4 regions of the Gottfriedia sp. NPDC056225 genome follow, and region 4 is predicted to be linked to each of the others. Evidence: riboswitches for the same ligand, from Rfam matches in the RefSeq annotation. Region 4 holds a riboswitch; each other region holds the start of a gene.

Region 1 (5,780 bases), on a different contig from region 4:
AATACACATAAGCAACACACCTGGAACGATAAAATTCACGTAATCAACTTTATTCATTGTCATGGCACTACCGAAAATATAGACAAAAGCGAGCATAAGCATAATCGGCAAGAGGATCGTTGTAATAATAGTATCAATACTTCGAAGCGAATGCTTCATCACTCGACTGCACATTGTAAACGTATCGCTGAAAAAATGATTTCCATTCATTTCTATTCCCCTCTCTTTCCAGTAACAACTAGGAAAATTTCCTCAAGTGTTGGCTGTTTTTCCACGTATTCTACTTTTTTAGGCGGAAGAATTGCTTTTAATTCATCCATCGTACCTTCTACAAGAATTTTTCCTTCATGTAAAATGGCGATTCGGTCAGCTAGTTGTTCGGCTTCTTCCAAATATTGTGTAGTGAGAAACACAGTAATTCCCGCTTTTGCCATATCACGAATCACATCCCACAAAGCTAATCGTGCTTCCGGGTCAAGTCCAACAGAAGGCTCATCAAGAAAAACAAGTTCCGGTGAGCCAAGTACTGTCATGGCTAAATCCAATCGTCTTTTCATACCGCCAGAATAAGTAGCAAGAGCTCGATCACCAGCTTCAATTAAATCAAAACGGAGTAGACTTTCCTCCACAGCTTTTTTTCGATCAGGCAAGTGGCGGAGTTTTGCTACTAAGTCGAGATTTTCACGCCCTGTCAAAATGTCATCTACTGCTACGTTTTGTCCGGTTAGACTGATTTTCTTACGAACTTGCCCTGGATTTGTTTGAATATTCAAACTACAAACTTCAATTTCCCCCTTATCCGCTTGTATTAATGTAGTTAAGATTTTAATAATAGTCGTTTTACCAGCACCATTGGAGCCCAGTAAAGCGAAAACACTGCCTCTTTTCACCTCAAAATCTACACCTTTTAGCACCTCTATATTTTTATAGGATTTTTTCAATCCTTTCACTGAAATTGCAGTATTACTCATAATCATTTCCCTCCCATATATAAAGCTGAAGGCGCGCGCTCTAAGCGTAAGTTGCGCCTGCAGCTGGATTTATCTATACAGACATACAAATATCACTTATGAAATACTTATTTGATAAATGTAACTGATGATTTTATTTTTTCTTACCCAATCGATCTAGAATGCTTTTGTTCAAATTATTACGTAATTTATCATCCCATCTTTTCGCTTGATCAGTAAGTTCATTAGCGAATGCTGTAACGTCTTCACCTGTCACTTCTAATACGTCTTTGCTATCTGCTGCACCTGCTTCAAACAAATCAATAAGATCATACTGAATTCTCAACATATCCATGCCACTTCCAGAAGCAAAACTCCACATATAGTTGCAGATTTTTTTATAGGCTTCTTGGTAATCGACTGGCAATGCTTCTACTCGCGCCATCATTTCTTTGTATTCTTTTTTGTCATCAAGTATCTTTTTGAAAAAATTCACCATTTTTTTAGCCCCCTACTTTTATTTTTTATTCGTCCATATCTTTACTTGCTGTTCGACTCTACTCTCAATATCTTTTTCCAACTCTACTTTACCTCCGAAAAAGCCTGACGATTCTCCACCTAGTTTAGAGAGAGCCATCAATTCGTCGGCAAATGCTGCTACGTCTTCACCGGTTACATCTAGCACATGCTTTCCTTCTGCTGAACTAGCCTCAAACAGTTCATACAAATTAATGATTTCTTCACCAAATCCATAACCGAAATTCCACATGTACTTTTGAATCTTTTTGAACACAAATGCGTAATCTTTCGGTAGAGAATTTACCTTTTTCATAAATGCTTTATATTCTTTTTTGCTTTCTATATCACCAATGATTAACTCAATAAATTTTTTCATACTATCGTTCCCCCTTTAGTATATTGATTTTTGATGAAACAAAATTCCATCTTTTCCAAAATTGTTGTAATTCCTCACGCCCTGCTTCGTTTAATGAATAAAACTTACGAGGCGGTCCCATTTCAGACCGTTTTTTCTCGATATTTACCATCTCTTTCTTTTCCAACCGAATCAAAATGGTGTAGACTGTTCCTTCGACAACTTCAGTGAATCCTAAGTCATTAAGAAGACGAGTAATTTCGTAGCCGTAAGTATCACCGCGACTGATGATTTCAAGTACACAACCTTCCAATGAACCTTTAAGCATTTCTGTTAAATTTTCCATAGCGTACACCTCCTTTTTACTTTTGTGAAATAATTTTTAGGTCTATTAACTTAAACAGCAATTAGCTGAGCACAAAACACACTTTCTACTAATTAGTGATACAGATATTCAGTAATACTTAGTACCGGACAATAGAAAAACTAAATAGCCTATAGATCAATGCTTTTACTGTTCATTTTTATATGAACTCTTTTTCAGCTATCTAGTGCGACTGATACTCCGTATTACTTAGTAATAGTATATAGTATTACTAAGTAGAAGAAATGTGAACCTTTTTTTAAAAAAAATTTAACTATTTAGTATTACTGGTATTCAGTATTGCTAAGTACAGGTACATTGTATCACCGAGTAGTAGGATTGTAAAGTTGATCAAAAAAATTTTTAGTTAAGAACTAGATCAAAATAAAATTACTTAGACCACTGAATCTAACCGTGTTCTGGATTGATTCTAATGTATTATCTATATATACAAAATATACATTCCCTCTTTTTTAAACTTTTCTGTAGCGAACATTTTTTATTTTATTTTGACAGACTATGTTTATCATGCTATCATGACAATTAATTCAAAACATTATAAATTATTAAACTCTTATTGAGAGTGGCGGAGGGACTGGCCCGATGATGCCCGGCAACCATTCAACGTTTTTTGTTGAAAAGGTGCTAATTCCTGCAAAGCAAATTGCTTTGGAAAATAAGAGAGGATTCCATAAATTTTGTAGCCCTCTCACTTATAAAGTAGCGAGGGCTTTTGTCGTTTTGAAGGTTTGTTAGAAATGATCATCTTCAATTTTCTTAATAATAATTTCATAAAAATGCAAAAGGTGCTGTTAAGAATTATTTACACAGCTTAAAAGGGAAGTCGGTTAGAATCCGACACGGTCCCGCCACTGTATTGGGGAGCAACTTATCATTCAACCACTGTTTCATTCTCTGAAATGGGAAGGGATAAGAAGCGTTTGATCCTAAGTCAGGAGACCTGCCTATTGTATGCGCTTGTACCTACGGATGTATAGGGGGGAGTGAGGAATACGTGATTTGGGATCAGCAATATCTCAACTCTAGTTAGTTATGCGTATGAGTCTCTCTTTTCTATTTGAAAAGGGAGACTTTTTTGTTGGGAAGAAAATACAAAAGCAAACATATAAGGAGTGTATTAGAATGGTAAACAGTGTAAAAAGTTCAAATATAGGTTATCCAAGAATTGGTGAAAAGCGTGAATGGAAAAAAGCACTTGAACAATTTTGGGCAGGTAAACTAGAAAAAGAAGATTTTTTAAAGCAAATTGAAGCGATTCGTTTGCAGCATCTTCAAAAGCAAAAAAATCAAGGTATCGATTTAATTCCAGTAGGAGATTTTAGCTTATATGACCATGTTCTCGACACAACTGTTATGTTCGGTCTCGTACCTAAGCGCTTTGAATATGCAGGAGGAAAAGTATCACTTGAAACTTATTTTGAAATAGCACGCGGTTCAAAAAGTGCAGTTGCATCTGAAATGACAAAATGGTTTAACACAAACTATCACTATATTGTTCCAGAATTGGGAGAAGTAGCACCTACTCTTGTCGATAACCGTCCACTACAATTTTATAAAGAGGCTAAACAAAAGCTTGGTATTGAAGGGAAACCAGTTATCTTGGGGCCAGTAACATTTGTAAAACTGTCTAAAGGATATAAAGAAACTGAGTTTAAAAAGATTGTAAATCAATTTGTACCACTTTATGCCGATCTATTACGAGAATTACAAACAGAAGGTGTTGAGTGGGTTCAAATAGATGAACCAATCTTATCTACATCTATTTCAAAAGAAGAAGTTGCATTATTTAACGATATATATGAAGCATTGCATGAAGCAGCACCTAATGTGAATGTGATTCTTCAAACTTATTTTGAGAGCGTTGATTTCTACGAAGAAGTAGTTTCACTCCCTGTTCAAGGAATTGGTCTTGATTTTATTTATGATAACGGTCGTAACCTTGCTGCCATTAAAAAATATGGTTTCCCAAAAGATAAAGTACTTGCTGCTGGTGTGATTGACGGACGTAACATATGGCGTGCAAATCTTGAGCATAAATATGCCCTTCTTGAAGAAATCACTGAGTTCGTTTCAAAGGATCAGCTTATTATCCAACCTTCATCAAGCTTATTACATTCTCCTGTAACAGCGAATAATGAAAGTACAATTGATGATGTGCTAAAGGTTGCGCTATCTTTTGCTGATGAAAAACTAAATGAAATTTTTGTATTAGCAAAAGGTTTACAAGATGGGAAAACTTCGATTCAAGCAGAAATTGAAGCAAGTACAAATGCAATTCAAGCATTAAATAAATCATCCGTTCGAAACAATAAACATGTTCAGAAAGCCATTCAAAACTTGCATACGTATAGTGTGGAGCGTGAAGAATCCTATAAAGTTCGTCAAGCCATTCAAGAAAAGTCTTTCCAATTACCGCTTCTACCAACTACAACAATTGGAAGTTTCCCTCAAACACAAGAAGTAAGAGGTCAGCGTTCAAAATGGCGTAAAGGTGAATTAACGAATGCGCAATATGAAGAGTTTATTTATGCAGAAATCAAAAGATGGATTGCGATTCAAGAAGAACTTGGCTTAGATGTGTTTGTACATGGTGAATTTGAACGAACTGATATGGTTGAATATTTTGGAGAAAAATTAGCTGGTTTCCAATTCACAAAATTTGGTTGGGTACAGTCATACGGCTCTCGTTGCGTAAAACCCCCACTTATTTATGGAGATGTATCTTATCTAGAACCAATGACAGTTAAAGAATCCGTGTATGCCCAATCATTAACAACTAAGCCTGTTAAAGGCATGTTAACAGGTCCAATAACAATTTTAAACTGGTCATTTGTACGAGATGATATTTCACGTTACGATGTTGCAAATCAAATTGCACTTGCACTTAGAACAGAAGTTGAAACGCTCGAGAAAAACGGAATTCGTATGATTCAAGTCGATGAACCAGCAATTCGTGAAGGGCTACCATTAAAACGCGAAAACTGGGAAAGCTATCTGAATGTTGCTGTTTATGCATTTAAACTCGCAACAGCATCTGTACAAAACGATACACAAATTCATACTCATATGTGCTACTCAAACTTTGAAGATATTATCGATGCAATTAATGCGCTCGATGCTGACGTTATTTCGATTGAAACATCAAGAAGTCACGGTGAGTTAATTTTTGCTTTTGAAGAAAATACATACGAGAAAGGGATTGGCCTTGGCGTATATGATATTCATAGTCCTCGTGTCCCAAAGGTTGAAGAACTCACAAGAAATATTGATCGTGCCCTTCAAGTAATCAATCCGAAGCTGTTCTGGATTAATCCTGATTGCGGTTTGAAAACGCGAGGTACTGATGAAACGATTGCTGCATTAAAGGTGATGGTTGAAGCAGCTGAGCAAGCGAGAGAAAAGTTGTTGGTGAAAGAGTAATTAGATCATATATTAAGCGTTCAACGGATTTTTTAAGAGCTATAATTTATAAATAAAATAAGAAAACCACTGAAATGTTTTCAGTGGTTTTCTACTATTATAAGTGCATTTTCTCTCGCTGCATCGTAAATTTCTTTTCAACCTTTTTACC
Region 2 (5,780 bases), on a different contig from region 4:
CCAAAATATGAAAGATGACGCTTCGAAAATTGCACAATTAATAGAAAATGGCCAACCAATTTCAAATATTGAATATTTATCAAATAATATTGTGAGTAGGTATTCAAGAGTAATTATTTCGATTGATGGTCAGAAACCGTGGTATTCAAACAATACATATGGAATACAAGATTTACCTTTTAAAGAAATACAAAATGATGATGTATTAGACCAAACACTAACTAAAGATAAAGAGGTTAGTAAAAGACTAGTCTACGGTGAAAATAGTGAAAGGGAAAAATTAGTTGTTGGTGTGCCGTTAAATGCTAATGCAAAAAATGGAGCTGTATTTGTTTACCAAACATTGCAACCTGTTAAAGTAATGATTCACCAAACAACTAATTTTGTTTTGCTCGCTGCATCAATTGGAATCGTATTAACAACATTTTTCTCTTTTTTCCTTTCATCAAAAATTACAGCACCGTTAAGAAAGATGAAAGAAGTTGTGGGTAGTATGACTTCGGGTAATTTTAATGTGAAAGTGCCAATCCATTCAAGTGATGAAATTGGAGAGTTAGCTTACTCATTTAATAAAATGAGTAAACAGTTAAATTTTAATATGAATGCATTAAAGCAAGAAAAAGAAAAGGTTTCTAATATAATTACAAGTATGGTAGATGGTGTTATTTCAATCGATAATGAAGGACGAATTATCACAACAAATCCACCGGCAGAACGCTTTTTAAAAATGCTTAATGATGATTATTTTGAAGAAGAAACCTCGTCACTCGTTTTAACAAAGGAATTACTAGATTTATTTGAATTAGTTGTTGTAAGTGAGAAAAAGCAATTTATTGAATTAAATTTTGATCAAGGTAATTGGCAAGTTTTAATGTCGCCACTTTATAATCAGACAAATATAAGAGGCGTTGTAGCTGTAATCCGAGATGTGACAGAACAAAGGCGTTTGGAGAAGATGAGAAAGGATTTTATAGCTCATGTCTCTCATGAGTTACGTACTCCTATTTCTTTACTACAGGGCTATAGCGAAGCGATTGTAGATGGTGTAGCAGAATCTAAAGAAGAAATGCAAGAGTTGTCACAAATTATTTATGATGAGTCACTTCGAATGGGTAGATTAGTAAATGATTTGTTAGATTTAGCAAGAATGGAAAATGGTTTTACTGAATTGAATCGAGATCATGTCCCATTGATTCAATTTGTAGATCGAATTTTACGTAAGTTCAAAGGGCTAGCAAAAGAAAAAAATATTAAGCTATTTGGTGAAATCGATAATGTTCCACATGTAGATGTATATATCGATGAAGATCGTATGGAGCAAGTTTTTACTAATTTAATTGATAATGCTATTAGACATACAAATGAAAATGGCAGAATAATTGTATCTGTAAGTCAAAATGAAACATCGACAATATTTAGATTCATTGATTCGGGTGCAGGGATTTCAAGTGAAGATTTACCATTTGTGTTTGAACGTTTTTATAAGGCCGATAAAGCTCGTACTAGAGGTAGGAGCGGTACTGGTTTAGGGTTAGCAATTGTTAAAAATATTGTCAATGCGCATGGTGGATCAATCAAGGTTTCAAGTGAGATTGGACATGGAACGACATTTAAAGTGAAAATCCCTCATGATTTACGAATGAACGAAAAAGATGTAGAGTAATCTTGTTTCATATAAAACATTTTTCCTGAGATTTTAGTTTCTAAACTTCAAGTTAAATAAAGTTATGTTTGGACTATTCTTACCTGAGGAAAATAATTGAAATATAGTATTTTACACAACAAATTCTAAATAAAATAATTGAATTCTTACTCGATATATCTTACGATTGAATTAATGAAATATTGATGAGTTTAGTGCAAATATTGCTTAAAAGGGAATCTGGTTACAATCCAGAACTGTCCCCGCAACTGTAATGTGGACGAAACGGCTATCCACTGTTCGAAAAGAATGGGAAGGACGGAGTAGGTTGAAGCAAAGTCAGTAGACCTGCTAAAGTCATCCTTGTTCAATTCTTCGGGGAGTAAGAGTTTGAAGCAGCAGTTGCAAGACTTCTTGTATATGTATGTTGTTTCAGCCCCGTTCATAATGAATGGGGTTTTTTTATGCTTTCCAAAATTTTAGGAGGATTCAAATGAAGAAGTTTTTAGCTAGTTTTATCATGATTATATTGTGTTTAGGTTTATTTGGTTGTACTAATGATACGACACAAAAAAAATCGAATGTAGGTACAAATGAACAAGCTACTTTTCCAATGACGGTTAAAGATGCTACGAAAAAAGAAGTTACGTTAAAAGAAGCGCCTAAAAGAATCGTTTCACTAATTCCAAGTAACACAGAAATCCTTTACTCTATTGGAGAAGGGAAAGAGGTCGTTGGAGTAACAGATTTTGATAATTATCCAAAGGAAGTAAAAAACATTGATAAAGTTGGCGGAAACAATGCTGACATGACTTACAATGTTGAAAAAATTATTTCACTAAAGCCTGATTTAGTATTAGCTCATGAATCAAGTTTAGGAATTTCTGCTGATGGCTTAGAGCAATTAAAACAAGCAGGAATCAATGTGTTTGTCGTTAAAAACGCTGCAACTATTAATGATGTCTATGATACAATTTTACAAGTTGGAGAAATCACCGGTAAAACTAAGCAATCTAAAAAAGTAGTAAGTGGAATGAAAACAAAATTAGATGAAATTAGCAAAAAAACAGCTAAAGCAAGTACAAATCCAAAGGTTTGGCTTGAAATTTCAGGTCCACCAGAAATATATACAGCAGGCAAAGGCACTTTTCTAGATGAAATGATTTCGATTATTCATGCTAAAAATATAGCTGAAAATCAAAAAGGTTGGGTACAGTACAGTGAGGAATCAGCAATAAAAGCAAACCCAGACGTTATTTTAACGACTTATGGTGATTTTACTCCAAACCTAGAAAAAACGATTATAGCTAGAAAGAACTGGCAAACAGTAAGCGCAATCAAAAATAAACGAGTATATGATATTAATGCAGATACAACATCTAGACCAGGTCCAAGACTTGCAGAGGGAGTCGAAGCAATTGCAAAGGCGGTTTACCCAGAGCTTTTTAAATAATACATATTTAATCTTTATCTTTCCAATTATTTTATTAATTTTTCTATTTATTTTAGGGGTTTCGATTGGTTCTACATCGATTCCCTTTTCTTCTATCATTTCTAGCTTTTCGGATGCTATATTTAAAACTAATTATGTTCCAGCAGATATTCAAACAATTGTTATGAATATCCGTGTGCCAAGGGTTTTGTTAGCTGGATTAGTAGGAGCGTGTCTTTCATTAGCTGGAGTCGCGTTTCAAGGTATACTTAAAAATCCATTAGCCGATCCATTTACATTAGGTGTTTCTTCGGGCGCATCTGTAGGAGCAGTGTTTGTTTTATTTTTTCAAATAAGTTTACCAATTGTTACTTACTTTACTTTACCGGTAGTTAGCATTTTATTTGGGTTTGGTACACTATTAATCCTATTATTATTTGTAAGAAAATTAGATCGCTCTTTAAATGTCGAAACAATCATATTAGGTGGAATCATAATCAGTTCATTTTGTTCGGCATTGTTATCATTATTTATTACATTTTCGAATAATGAATTACGTGCAGTTATTGGCTGGTTAATGGGGAATATTGGAAGTAGAGGTATTCAGTATTCTTTAAGTTTACTACCATTTTTAATTGTTTCATTTTTGATTTTATTTAGTCAAAATAGACATCTAGATGCGATGACATTTGGTAGCACAAATGCAAAGAATATTGGTATCGATGTGAAAAAATCTACTTATTTAATTTTGCTAACAGGAAGTATTTTATCTGGTGCAGCTGTAGCGGTATCTGGAACAATTGGGTTTGTAGGGTTAGTTGTTCCGCATTTTACTAGACAGCTTGTCGGTCCACTACATAAAAAATTACTGCCATTATCAATGATAAATGGAGCCATATTTTTAATAGGTTCCGATATTTTATCGAGAGTAGTACTCGCGCCTCGAGAATTACCAATTGGAGTAATTACTTCCTTAATAGGTGCTCCTATGTTTGCGTTTATATTACTATCACTGAAAAGAAATAGAGGAAAAGTATGATTAAAAGTCAAAATATCTCATATTCATATGATGGAATTCATACAGATTTGGATGGACTCACCTATTCGATCAATCAAGGAGAATGGCTAGGAATTATTGGACCTAACGGAAGTGGGAAGTCTACATTTTTAAATATTCTATGTGGACTTTTTAAACCTTCTAAAGGAAATGTTAAGTTAGATGGAGAATTAGTTTCTAGTATGTCTAATAAACAAATAGCTAAAAAGATTGCTGTGTTGTCTCAACAAAATTCCTATACATTTTCATATGAGGTAAAAGAAACCGTGAAATTAGGGCGACTAGCCCACTCTTCTTCTTTTTTTCCTAGTTGGACAGATCATGACGAAACAGCCGTTAGAAGCGCAATGTCAATGACAGGTACTAAGAAGATGGAGAAGAGCTTAATCAATGAAATTAGCGGTGGTGAAAGGCAAAGAGTATTTCTTGCCCAATGCTTTGCACAAGATACCCCATACATTTTTTTAGATGAACCAAGTAACCATTTAGACTTGATGCATACAATTAAAATTTTGGACATGTTAAAGGAATTACAAAAAAATGAGAATAAAACGGTTGTAACCGTCTTCCATGATTTAAATTTAGCAAGTCTTTATTGTGATCGACTATTAGGTTTAAAAGACGGTAAGATTTATATTGAGGGAAAAACAAACTCAGTTTTAACTGAAGACATATTAAAAGGCTTATATGATACTTCTTTTCAAATTTTAGATAACCCTGAAACAAATAAAAAAGTCATTATATATAAGAGTAATGTAATTTAACTTAAATTTATATTGAAAAAAGGAGAGGTTTTTCATGAAAATTTATACAAAAACTGGGGATAAAGGTCAAACGAGTTTAGTAGGTAAACGAGTTGATAAAGATGATTTAAGAGTTGAGTCTTACGGTACAATTGATGAAGTAAATACAATCGTTGGGTACGCAATGACTTATTTAGATCATGAAGATACAAGAGATTTATACAATGCACTACAAAAAATACAACATGAATTATTTGATTGCGGTGGAGACTTAGCAGTCGTTAAGGATAGTATACCTTTTAAAACGACTGAGAAAATGGTTGAAGAACTAGAAACTTTAATCGATGAGTATATGGAAGCAACACCACCATTACAACGATTTATTTTACCTGGTGGATCAAAACCTGCTGCGATCATCCATCAAGCAAGAGCAGTTACTAGACGTGCAGAACGAACAGTCGTTACATTGATGAAACAAGAAAACATACACTTACCAGTATTTTTGTATTTGAATCGACTATCTGACTACTTCTTTGCGCTAGCTAGGTTAATAAATACACGTTTAACGATTAAGGATGTAGAATACGAACGTGGAGCAATTGTATTTCGAACAGATAAAAAATAAATAAAAAGGTAGCGATTGTTTAGTAGAATTTTTCAAAACAATCGCTACTTTTTTGTATAAATCGTTTATTTCAATCATAGAATGATTCAGTGTATCTTTTAGCATTTTAATTTGTCTAGTAATCCGAGTTTCTTATACATATAGAAGAGTTAAAGGATCTGAATGAAAGTTCATGTTAAATGTCAAAAAAAGAGGATCAGGCTATCATAACACAAAATTTTCTTTATAAAGTTAAAAAAACTTTCTTAGTAATCGTCTACTAATGCACAGGGCTGGTCAGA
Region 3 (5,780 bases), on a different contig from region 4:
TATGGTGATTTAGCTAATTTAGTAACGCATGAACCGCTTATGAGTTAGAAATCATCAACAAATCGCTACTTTTCTAACTCATGCCCCCCTAATGAGTTAAAAATAATCAGCAAGTCGCTACTTTTCTAACTCATGCCCCTCTTATGAGTTAAAAATAATCAACAAATCACTATTTTTCAAACTAATGAGCCTCTTATGGGTTAAAAATAATCAGCAAATCACTATTTTTCTAACTCATGACCTCCAATGAGTCTATAACTTTTACACACACAAATAAACGATTGGTCATTGATTCACTGTGTCGACTATATAATAAAATAAACAGTATTTTTGGAGTTGTTCTTTGGAAGGGGCTGATGTTTATGCGGAGAAATAAAAATATGGCTCTCATTGCAATATTGTGGATATGCATGGTGATTTTTATTATTGTAAACGCGGTTCGTCATATTCGAATATATATGGTTTATAATTCAGGCTTAATGCCATTTATTGTTTGTGGAATGTTTCTTTTTGCCATTATTATTCTTTATGTGAGTGGATCGAAACAGCGGAGATAGAAGAGTAAAAGAACCCATAATATTTAGGGTTCTTTTTTATTGATAGCTCTGTTAAAGCAGTTTGTAGAATTTCTTGTGCAACTAAATTGAAGATTAGTTGAATAAGGAGTTTTAAAATATAACGAAACGAATTCCAAAATATGGTAAAGTTAATTGGTCAGTAATGAATTTTTAGGAGTTTTCTAATTGAAAAATAAGGATTTTGGTGTCTAGAAAGCAGGTAATTTTTTTGAATATAAAAGCTATTAAACTATCAATTTGTACAATGCTAATTTTCGTTTCGATGTTCTTAATGACTGCATGTGTTGGGGCAGGAAAGATCGATGTAAAAGCACAAAAATATATTAAAGACAAATACGGTTTCGAAGTAGATGTTTTGGAAAAACCAAACATAAACGAAGGGAACATGGGTGATACCAATTTTAAAGTTAGAAAGAAAACGGGAAATAAGCTCACTTTTAACATTTACATTAAGGGGATGTTTTTTACAAAAATTATTGGAGATGACTATGACATCCAATTTAAAACATTTGAAATGAAAAAGGCTTTTGAACAATCGAATTCAGCAATTCTTAATCGAGCCAAAGTAAAGTCAATCGAATTTAAAAGTGAAAATGATATGGAATCGTTTGATTATGTTGATAATGGAAATGTTATACAACATTTAAAAGTAAATGTTGTGAGTGCAAATGTTAAAAATTTATTTGATACTGAAAAAATGAATTCAATTTATGAAGTGCTTAAAAAATTTCAAGAGTTTAGCGATGTTTACAAGCCATTAGATGTGAAAGAAATTAGTATGAGCTATACAAATGATGTAAATAAAAGAATAACTTTTGATATAGACAATGTACATTCTATTTATTCGATGTCTGATTTTAAGCGTGAAAGCTCAACACCTTATGAACCGCCGAATATAACAAATTTTGCTCAATACTCTTACTATGTTGAAGAATCGGCACTTTTTAAGGATTTTGAAGGTGGGTTAAGAAGTCTTGGTTATGACTATTTGAATACAAAACAAATGCCAGTCTTCAATCAGAATCTTGATTTAGCTTTAGAGTCTGATGATTATAAAATTTTTGACATTCAACTAAAAGGTGATATAGACGATGTAGATAAGGTCTATCAGTTACTCCAATTTTTAACGAGTGCCAAACTTGACGTTTATAATGTTACAATTTTTTCTTTAGATAATAAATATCCAGAGGACTATATGAATTCAATTTCCTTTCATATTCCAGATGGGGTATCGAAAGAAATCGTAAAACAAGCTTTTAAAGAAAGAGAAGAATATATCAAGGAATTAGATTGAAAATTAACTTTCTAAGTAATTTAACGAAACCTCCAAAAATCATTAGAATAACTTAAACATTACAAAGTTAGCGATATTAATATAAGAGTTCCTAAGGGTGTCTAATTGGACAACCTCTTTTTTTATTCAAAATATACATTTTAATTTAACAGAAAAAATAGAGAACAATTTAGAAAAATTAAAAATTAATTTGTACAGTGTTAAACCATTTGTTAAAATGAAGACAGTATATGGTTGCAGTTTGCATTAATAGGGAATTTGGTGAAAAACCAAAACAGCTCACATCTACTGTAAGAAGCTACGAAACATTCAAGTGCGATTGCACGTTAATCACTGGGAAACTGGGAAGATGAATGGAGTAGGCTTGAAGCTTTAAGTCAGGAGACCTGCCATTTGCATGTTACAAGTCTTTCGGTGAGGGAAGTTTTGTTATCAGAAAAATTCTGTTCTTATGCGAAAGCCGTATAAGAGCGCTGTGACGCGCATTTTTAGTATGCTGTTGGAACAGTTTAATTTTTGGATAACTATAAGTCCTGCCAAATAAGGCAGGGCTTTTTTTTTGCACATTAAGAATGTATAGATTGGCAGCGGAGAGGAAAAGTCGACGTGGTTGCCAATTTTAATTTCTATATATAAGTGCAACTTAAGCCTCTATCTTCGCCTAAAGACTCGCCATATTTGGCGAGTTTTCTTTATTGGCAATGAAGAATTTTTGTCACTAAAAGACACCGGAAAATCAAGCAAAATAAGGGAGGAAGAATTTGAGTTTATTAGAAAGATAGATTTTTAGAAATGAAAGAAAGGACGCGTTTAAATGAAAAGAATATTAGGATTATTATTAGCAGTTTTATTAGTTTTTTCAATTACAATTCCAACGAAATCTGTATCGGTTCATGCAGATAGTCCAATTGGCTATGTGACGATGTCAGTTGAGGCAAATACTTTAGGTGCGGGATTAATTCGTCAACCAGTTAAAGTTCCTTTTTATGAAGGGGAAAGTTATGCAAAGGTTCTTGACCGATTTTTAAGCGGGACAAGTAATTATGATAGTTACGGATCGTTTAATTCAGGATTCTATTTGTCAAAGGTTAAACTTGAAAATGGAAATATTTCTGTAAATGTTCCGACAGTCATAAAAGATGCAATGAATTTAAGTAATGAAGAAATTATTGCTAACGGAGCTCAAAAAACGGGCTATTTAGGGGAATTTGACTACTATAATATGTCCGGTTGGATGTATGCAGTGAATAATGAGTTTCCAAATGTTGGAGCATCTGATAAATTCCCGAAAGATGGGGATGTTTGTAGATGGCAATTTACACTTTATGGATACGGCTCAGATTTAGGACAAGATAATTCAAGTTTTGGTGGGGATAAAGCACTTTATACACCAGCAAATAAAGATTCTTTATTAAAAAAAGTAGCTGAAGTAAATTCAGCACCTAACAAAGATGCGTTATTAGCGAAGGCATCTATTCGAACTGCATATGATCAAGCAAATACAACACTTAGTAATTTAACGGTTGATCAATCTACTGTTAATACTGCACTGACTACTTTAAATGATGCTTTAAACAATGTTGATATAAGCACGCAATTAAATGATTCACTAGGCTATATATTGACTAAAGTTCCTAATCCAAGTTTTGGTACGGGTTCAGGTGAATGGTCAGTATTGTCATTAGCAAGAGGTAACTATAATGTACCTGATCAATATTTTGTTAATTACTACAATCGTATTGTCGATACAGTGAAGTCAGCAAACGGCGTTTTATCTACATCAAAGAATACGGAATATGCGAGATTAATATTAGCTCTTAGTGCATTAGGAAAAGATTCTACTGATGTAGGTGGATACAACTTACTAACTCCACTTGCAGATTATGATAAAACAGTTAGTCAAGGGATTAACGGGGGCATTTTTGCCTTAATAGCATTCGATTCAAATAATTATCAAATACCAACTATTGCAGATTCTACTAAACAAGCAACAAGGGAAAAATACGTTAATTATATATTAAGTAAAGAAGTTAAGAAGGGTACTGATCAAGCAGGAGGGTTTGCTTTATTTGGTACAACGCCTGATCCTGACATTACATCAATGGCATTACAGGCATTAGCTCCATATCAATCTATGCCAGAGGTAAATGCAGCAATTAATCGAGCAGTAAAAGCGATCTCTACTATTCAAAAAGCAGATGGTGGATTTACTGCATTTGGTTCAACTTCTAGCGAAAGTATTTCACAAGTTATCGTAGCTTTAACAGCAGTAGGTGTAAATCCAGCAACAGACAGTCGATTTGTAAAAGTAGATGGAAATTTGGTGACTGCACTACTTAAATTCTATGTTAATGGCGGAGGGTTCAAGCATGTTCTAACGGGGAATGTAGATGGAATGGCTACAGATCAAGCGACATATGCCCTTGTATCGTATGACAGGTTTCTTAAGGGAGAAAATAGTCTATATAACATGACGGATGCCCCGGTAACCTTAGTTACAAATCAAATTAATGCATTACCTACAAAAATTACAATTTCAAATGAATCAGAGATTGCTAAAGCAAGAACAGCTTATGAAGGTTTAACAGCAGCGCAACAAGGATTACTACCATCAGCGGTATTAGTAAAATTAGTTGCAGCAGAATCAGAAATTACTAGTTTAAAAGAAGAAGCAGTACTAGTTGATTCAGTAATTAATAAAATCAATGAATTACCAGCATCAATTACTTTATCAGATGAAACAGCAGTAGTGTCAGCTCGTGAAGCATATGATGGGTTAACACAAGCTCAAAAAGAAAAAGTATCAGAAACTGTATTAAATAAATTAGTTTCGGCGGAAGCAGAAATTAGTAGTTTAAAAGACGCAGCTTCATTAATAGACTCAGTTATAGTCAAAATAAACGCCCTACCGACAACTATTTCTTTAGAAGATGAAGCAGCGGTAGTGTCAGCTCGTGAAGCATATGATGGGTTAACGCAAGCTCAAAAAGAAAAAGTGACGGAAACTGTCTTAGAAAAATTAGTTGCAGCAGAATCAGAAATTAAAAGTTTAAAAGACGCAGCTTCATTAATAGATTCAGTTGTTAACAAAATAAATGCTTTACCGACAACTATTACGCTATCGGATGAAGCGGCAATTGCATCAGCTCGTGAGGCTTACAATGGGCTAACTCTAGTTCAAAAAGGAAAAGTGTCTACAACTGTATTAAATAAATTAGTAGCAGCAGAAAATAAAATAATCGTCTTAAAAGATCAAGTAAAAGCAGATGCAGTTAAAAATAAAATCAATGGATTACCTTCACAAATCAAGTTAGCTAATGAATCTGCAGTAATTGCAGCTAGAGAAGACTATAACGCTTTAACAACTGCCCAAAAGAACTTAGTTACATCTACTGTACTTAATAAGCTTGTATTAGCTGAAAAAACAATTGTGAATTTAAAAAATGCCGCAAAAGCTACGAAAGATAAAATTGCTGCATTACCAACTACATCACAAGTTAGATTAACTAGTGAATCGGCAATTAAGTCAGCACGAGCAGCTTATAATTCTTTAGATTCAAGTCAAAAATCGCTAGTAGGCAGTATTACTAGACTTACTTCAGCTGAGTCTAGGCTAGCAGTAATAAAAGCAGATAAAACATTGCCAACTATAAAAGGAATTTCAAATAATGCCTATTATAGAACGAAAAAAACAATTCAAATCAGTGATAATATTGGGCTGTTAAATGTAAAACTTACGTTTAATGGTAAGTCATACACTTATTATTCAGGAAAAGTTTTTGCAGCATCTGGTAAGTACAATATTATTGCAACTGATTTAAAAGGGAACAAACGAAGCATCGTCTTCTATATTGATAACAAAGCACCTCTTAAACCAGCAGTAAAAAGTATAAAGAGCTCTACGACAA
Region 4 (5,780 bases):
TTTTGTTTTAAATGCTTCGTTGTTAATAGTTGGATATAGGTATTTGAAGAAGCAATTAGTTTTATATACAGTTATTTCAATTGTAGCTATTTCATTTTTCCTACGTATTACTGATGGTTACGGTGTACCAACAAGCGAGACTTTATTAGGTACTATTTTTGCTGGTGTATTAATTGGGCTAGGGTTAGGAATTGTCTTCCGCGCAGGTGGTACAACAGGTGGTTCCACTGTTCTTGCACAAATGGTCCATCAATCGTTTGGCTGGAGTATTAGTAAATCTTTACTTGCCTTTGATTTAGTTGTCGTATTAGGTGGCTATTTTGTAATCGGTTTTGAAAAAACACTGTATACCGTCATTTCAATTTATATTGGAATTAAAGTAATGGATTATGTTATGGAAGGAATAAATCCGAAAAAAGCAATTACAATTATTTCTGACCAAGCAAATGAAATTGCACAGATCGTATCAAATGAATTGAATCGTGGGGTAACAATCTATCCAGCAAAAGGACATTTCTCAGGTTTAAGAAAAGAGTCATTATACATAATTGTGAGCAATAAGGAATTGTTTGAACTTAAAAAAATAATTCACGCAATCGACCCAAAAGCATTTGTCGTTATTCATGATGTAAATGATGTATTAAAAGCAGGATAAACAAATCATATTAAGTTAAACAAAAAAACAAATCACTTTAGTCATTTACCTAAAGTGATTTGTTTTTTTACTTACACCTCTTGTTTCCCATTTATTCCTGATTCTAAAATTTGATTTATGTTTTCTAATTCTTTTTGCAACATTACGATTTTTGTAATTTGAGCTTTCTTTTCTTCATCGGTTTCGATTTCTTCCGCACTCAATGCAGCAATTTCTAGTTGTAATCTAATTCGTTCATTTAATAAAGATTGTTGATCGTTTGTAATGCTTTGTCTACCGTTCCATTCCGCAAAAGAACCTTTGAATTCATAAAGATTACCATTTTCGATATGAATTACACGATTTGAAACTTTTTTTAGTAAATAAGGATCATGAGAAACAACTACAACGGCTCCAGGATAAGCAGCTAATGCTTCCTCAATTCGTTCTCTCGTGTGAATGTCTAAATAGTTTGTCGGCTCGTCAAGAACAAGTAGATTTGAGTCTGAAAAATATAGCTTTACGAAAGCAACTCTACATTTTTCCCCCATACTTAATTGAGCGATATTTTTATAAACATCCTCTCTTCTAAAAAGGAAGCAAGCTAGTAGTGTCCTCGCCTCAGTTTCAGTCATATTTGGAAGAGATAAAATTTCATTTAAAATGGTAGAATCTTCATTTAACGCTTCGAGCTCTTGCATAAAATAACCTATTTTTAATTGAGGATTATGTCGTACGGACCCATTACTCGGAATCAATAATCCCGTTAATAATTTTAAAAATGTAGATTTTCCAGAACCATTTTTACCTATTACAGCTAATCGATCTTCTCGACCTAACAGAAAGTCAACTTGGCTAAATAATGATTTGTCAGCGTATGAGAAATCTACTTTTTCAAAGTTAATCATTTGCTTTGCAGTGAACGTTTCATTTTCAAAGCTAGCTGCGATTGTCTTAACTTCTTTCGGTTTTTCTACTTTTCTTTTTTCTAATCGTTCTAAATCCTTTTCCTTTGATTTAAATCTTAATGCGTTTTTTGCAGCTTGTTTCTTTGCAAAAGGATCACGTTCACTCGCTGCATTATGCGAGCTTGTAAACCATTGTTTATATTGATTAATCGTTTCGATTAACTTTTTCTTTTCCGCTTCTTGTTTTTCATATTGAGCTTGCTGGGTTTTTCGCTCATGTTCTTTTTGTATTTTATACGCTGAATAGCCACCATTATACTTAAATGTGCCAGCATGTGTTAATTCAACCGTAACAGTCGCAACATCATCAATGAATTGTCGTTCATGTGATATAAAAAGCACACTGCCTTTAAAGTTTTTTAACCACTCAGTTAACCATTGAATCGACTCTGTATCTAGATGATTTGTTGGTTCATCCAAAATTAATAGCTTTGGTTGTTTCATCATCACTTTTGCTAATTTAACTTTTGTTTTTTGTCCACCACTTAAATGACTGAACGGGATATTCCATAATTCTTGCGGTAATTGAAATTTCTTTAATACTTGATCTATATTATTTTCAAAGTCGTATCCATCTAATTCTAAATACTTACTTAAATACTCATTATATTTATCAAGATTTTTTTCATTAGATAGATCAAGTGATAGCTTTTCTAAATTCTTCTTTATTAAATAACGTTCCTGATCAAATGATTCGATTACTTCCCTTGCTGTAAGTAATTCCTGGTCTTCTTCATCTGTTAAAAGCCAACCTATATCTTCTTTTGAATATTGAATTTGCAATAACCCTTTATTAAGCGGAATATTTCCTAAAATTGCATTGATAAATGTTGATTTCCCAACTCCATTTTCACCAATTAAAGCAACTCGTTCGCCTTCTTTTAGTTCTAGATTTCCATTTTTAAAAATTGTCATTCCGTTTAACTCTATTTCAATGTTCGATGCTTTTATAATAAACATATACTTCACTCCATCCAATTTAAAAATATCCCTCTGTTTTTAGCCCAGAGAAAATAAAAACACACAAGCAGTATCTGCCTGTGTGTAAATTGGATGTAATTTAATCAGCCTAGTACATTCGAAAAAGTATATACAAAGTTTAGTTATTATTAAATAAACCATTTTTTTAATTGAATGGATTTACTTAATATTCATTATGGGCTCAAAAAATAGACATACTTATCCAATTTCTCTGTTTTCAGGCAGAGTACTTTTTTGCTATATAATTCTTTAGCTTTAAAAGTTATCGGATATTGTACATAGTGTCTAAATTTGATGCCTCCTTAAAAATATTAATTTAATCTTAGCTTACTTTTAGTATGATTTCAATCATTACTTTTATTCTTTCCAAATTAATGCCAATTCCTTACTTAATTTTTTTCTTAATTGGCGACTTTCTAAACGCTTAAATGCTAATTGTTGCAATTTAATTTCTTCTTCAGTTTCTGGTATTGCCTCTACTACTTTATGAGGTTTTCCATCTTTTAGTGCAACAAAAGTTACAAAACATGTTGCTGCTACTCTTTTTTCTCCTGAAAGCAAATCTTCTGCAGTTGCTCGAACAAATACTTCCATTGAGCTTGAGCCTGTTAAGATGACGAATGATTCATAATAAATGCAGTCACTTTCACGAACTGGACATAGAAACTCGACTGAATCCATCGACGCGGTTACACATTCCATTCTCGAATGCTTTGTTGCTGAAATAGAAGCAATTAAGTCCATTGCTGCAAGCATTTTCCCACCGAATAATGTACCATGGTTATTTAAATCAGTTGGAAATATTCTACTACTATCAAATACTCTGGATTCTTTAACGTATCTACTGTTCATCGGTTTCTCCCTACTTTTAATTAATTGAATTATGTATTTCTCTAATTTTTTTCACTGATTTTATCAAATTTACAATTCATCTTTATTCAGTCTCATGGCGAGTCTTTATTTCAAATTCAGACTTGACCCTATTTCATCAATTCTTTCAACTTTGCTATCTTACTTGTTTAATTTCCATCGTTTTTTGCATGTAAAATTGGAAGTTTCATAAATTCTCCTAAAAAAATAAAAAGCATTTTCATCTCTAAAAAGATAAAAATGCCTTAAGATCGTTGGAAAACATAAAATAATGACAATACTTTAAATTAAGCTTTCTTTCAAAAAGGCACCTCCCTATCTCTCGTAGGTCAAACAGCGTCGTTAGAATAGGCAGGTCTCCTGACTTTAGAATTTTCATCTATTACAGTGGCGGGACCGCGTTGGAATTTCACCAATCTTCCCTTTTAAGTAAATGAATTAATAAGAATTTCATTTACACCTATTCCCTACTATTTAGTTTTCATTATTTTGTCATAAAATACAAAAATAGTCAAAATATTTATTTCTTTTCCAAAAATCATAATATTCATTTATTACATCTTAATAACTTTTACTTAAAACAAAAAGTAACTAACCATAGATACGGATGTGCTTTTCATACAAAAAAATATACTAAAAATGGTTTAAATACCACATTTTCCCTAACTTTTTTTATGGTATAGTAGGTTAAATTAGAAATTTTTAACAAATATAAAAATCTGCAACTAAAAAATAATTACTATTGCAATAGAATGTTTGATGAAAGATTAGGAAATAAAGGAAAGGAATACAAACAAAAATTAAACAATTAACCAAACTCTTCACGATCTTTCCAACCATTAAATTCGACCTACATATGAGGTGATTAATATCATGTTAATTTATCGTCGTTTTTTAAAAAACTTATTTTTAATACTACTTGTATGTTTATTCGTTTCTGCATGTTCAAATCCTGACTCAAAAGAAGAATTAAGTAGTATTTCATCAAAATCCTTAAAACAAGATCAGAAGGACTTTGTAAATAACACTGAGGCTTCGGTCAAAGATCAAAAAAAGCAACCATCCGAACAGCTTGTAGCTAGTAATCGCAAATTAGTAAAAACAGCTGAATTACAGCTCGAAACCAAGAAATTTGATAAAACCATTTCAGCTCTTGAAAAATCAGTTAGTAGTTCGAGCGGCTATATCGAATCGAATCATATTAGTGGAACATCCATAATGGAAAAGTACTCTAGTAACGACTCTGAGCAATCACCATCTAGAACTGCAAATTATACAATAAGGGTTCCATCAACAAATTTAAATGAATTCCTATATAATTTAAATAAGATTGGAAATGTAATTTCAAAAACGATTTCAACTGATGATATATCCAATCAATACTTTGACACAGAAACGCGTATGAAATCATTAAAAATTCAAGAAGACCGTTTATTGAATTTATTAAAAAAAGCTGGCTCTTTAAAAGACATTTTAGAAATTGAAAAGCAATTAACTGATGTTAGATACGAAATTGAAAGTTTAACAACAACTTTAAAAACTTATGATTCAGCTGTAAACTACAGTACAATCAATCTTTTTATTAATGAAGTTTCATCGATTACAGATACAACTCCTCCAATAACGATTGGAGACCGGATCGGTGTAACATTTAAACAAAATGTTGATGCAATCGTGAGTGGATTTAAAAATACGACAGTTTTCTTGATTGGTAATTCTCTTATGATTATTATTTGGTTTGCGATCATTGCAGTTGGTTATTTTATAACGCGTAAAGCCATTAAAAAATATCAAGCATAAAACATACCTAAATAGTTTTAAGATAGCATTCTTAAGAATAGAATTTAGTTAGATAGAATAAACCGTTTACCCTTTCTCAATATAAGTATCTATTTTACTAATCATTTTCATAGTTAGTTTAAAAAACAACTTATAGAAGGAGATCTATTATATGAGTCATTTCTTATTAAGTAGACTAGGTAATTGGAAAATACAAATTCATTGCCACGCTGGTATTCGAACTGTAGGAAATGAGAGAGAAGTTCTTGTACTTGATGAAGAACATGAAAAAATTGCTCATTTTTCAATTGATTCAAAAGGAGCCTTTTTAATCCTTCAAATCCCTTGGGGTGGCTATGTGAAAATTAAAGAGGGCTATCAAACAATTGTTGTACATATTCCATATGAAGAAGTTGCGGAAGAATAATTGTCATTATTATTGATTTAATAACTTGAAAAAAAGAGTGTGCCTTTTTGGCACACTCTTTTTTTATTTACGTAATGTTAAAAACTCTAATTGTCTTAAACGCACTGTGAAGAATGTAATC

What was found. A riboswitch is a leader RNA that binds a small molecule or an ion and turns the genes downstream of it on or off. The one in region 4 is predicted to bind cobalamin.
Region 1: linked by a shared signal. The riboswitch ahead of metE (5-methyltetrahydropteroyltriglutamate--homocysteine S-methyltransferase) and the one ahead of ACFCYN_RS07155 (acyl-CoA thioesterase) in region 4 are both predicted to bind cobalamin.
Region 2: linked by a shared signal. The riboswitch ahead of ACFCYN_RS15220 (ABC transporter substrate-binding protein) and the one ahead of ACFCYN_RS07155 (acyl-CoA thioesterase) in region 4 are both predicted to bind cobalamin.
Region 3: linked by a shared signal. The riboswitch ahead of ACFCYN_RS15760 (Ig-like domain-containing protein) and the one ahead of ACFCYN_RS07155 (acyl-CoA thioesterase) in region 4 are both predicted to bind cobalamin.

Annotation. Positions count from the first base shown of each region.
Region 1 is NZ_JBHJTJ010000019.1:19,873-25,652, forward strand. It holds gene ACFCYN_RS13750 (ABC transporter permease) at 1-210, opposite strand, end outside; gene ACFCYN_RS13755 (ABC transporter ATP-binding protein) at 213-971, opposite strand; gene ACFCYN_RS13760 (DUF1048 domain-containing protein) at 1,105-1,449, opposite strand; gene ACFCYN_RS13765 (DUF1048 domain-containing protein) at 1,468-1,845, opposite strand; gene ACFCYN_RS13770 (PadR family transcriptional regulator) at 1,847-2,170, opposite strand; SAM riboswitch class I at 2,760-2,871, shown strand; cobalamin riboswitch at 2,976-3,171, shown strand; gene metE (5-methyltetrahydropteroyltriglutamate--homocysteine S-methyltransferase) at 3,332-5,629, shown strand; gene ACFCYN_RS13780 (TVP38/TMEM64 family protein) at 5,727-5,780, opposite strand, start outside.
Region 2 is NZ_JBHJTJ010000023.1:5,584-11,363, reverse strand. It holds gene ACFCYN_RS15225 (ATP-binding protein) at 1-1,663, shown strand, start outside; cobalamin riboswitch at 1,839-2,012, shown strand; gene ACFCYN_RS15220 (ABC transporter substrate-binding protein) at 2,136-3,095, shown strand; gene ACFCYN_RS15215 (FecCD family ABC transporter permease) at 3,061-4,113, shown strand; gene ACFCYN_RS15210 (ABC transporter ATP-binding protein) at 4,110-4,895, shown strand; gene ACFCYN_RS15205 (cob(I)yrinic acid a,c-diamide adenosyltransferase) at 4,930-5,499, shown strand.
Region 3 is NZ_JBHJTJ010000024.1:30,831-36,610, reverse strand. It holds gene ACFCYN_RS15765 (hypothetical protein) at 787-1,872, shown strand; cobalamin riboswitch at 2,087-2,280, shown strand; gene ACFCYN_RS15760 (Ig-like domain-containing protein) at 2,687-5,780, shown strand, end outside.
Region 4 is NZ_JBHJTJ010000007.1:31,728-37,507, forward strand. It holds gene ACFCYN_RS07145 (YitT family protein) at 1-655, shown strand, start outside; gene abc-f (ribosomal protection-like ABC-F family protein) at 727-2,562, opposite strand; gene ACFCYN_RS07155 (acyl-CoA thioesterase) at 2,941-3,435, opposite strand; cobalamin riboswitch at 3,787-3,932, opposite strand; gene ACFCYN_RS07160 (DUF4349 domain-containing protein) at 4,327-5,253, shown strand; gene ACFCYN_RS07165 (hypothetical protein) at 5,405-5,659, shown strand; gene ACFCYN_RS07170 (dynamin family protein) at 5,723-5,780, opposite strand, start outside.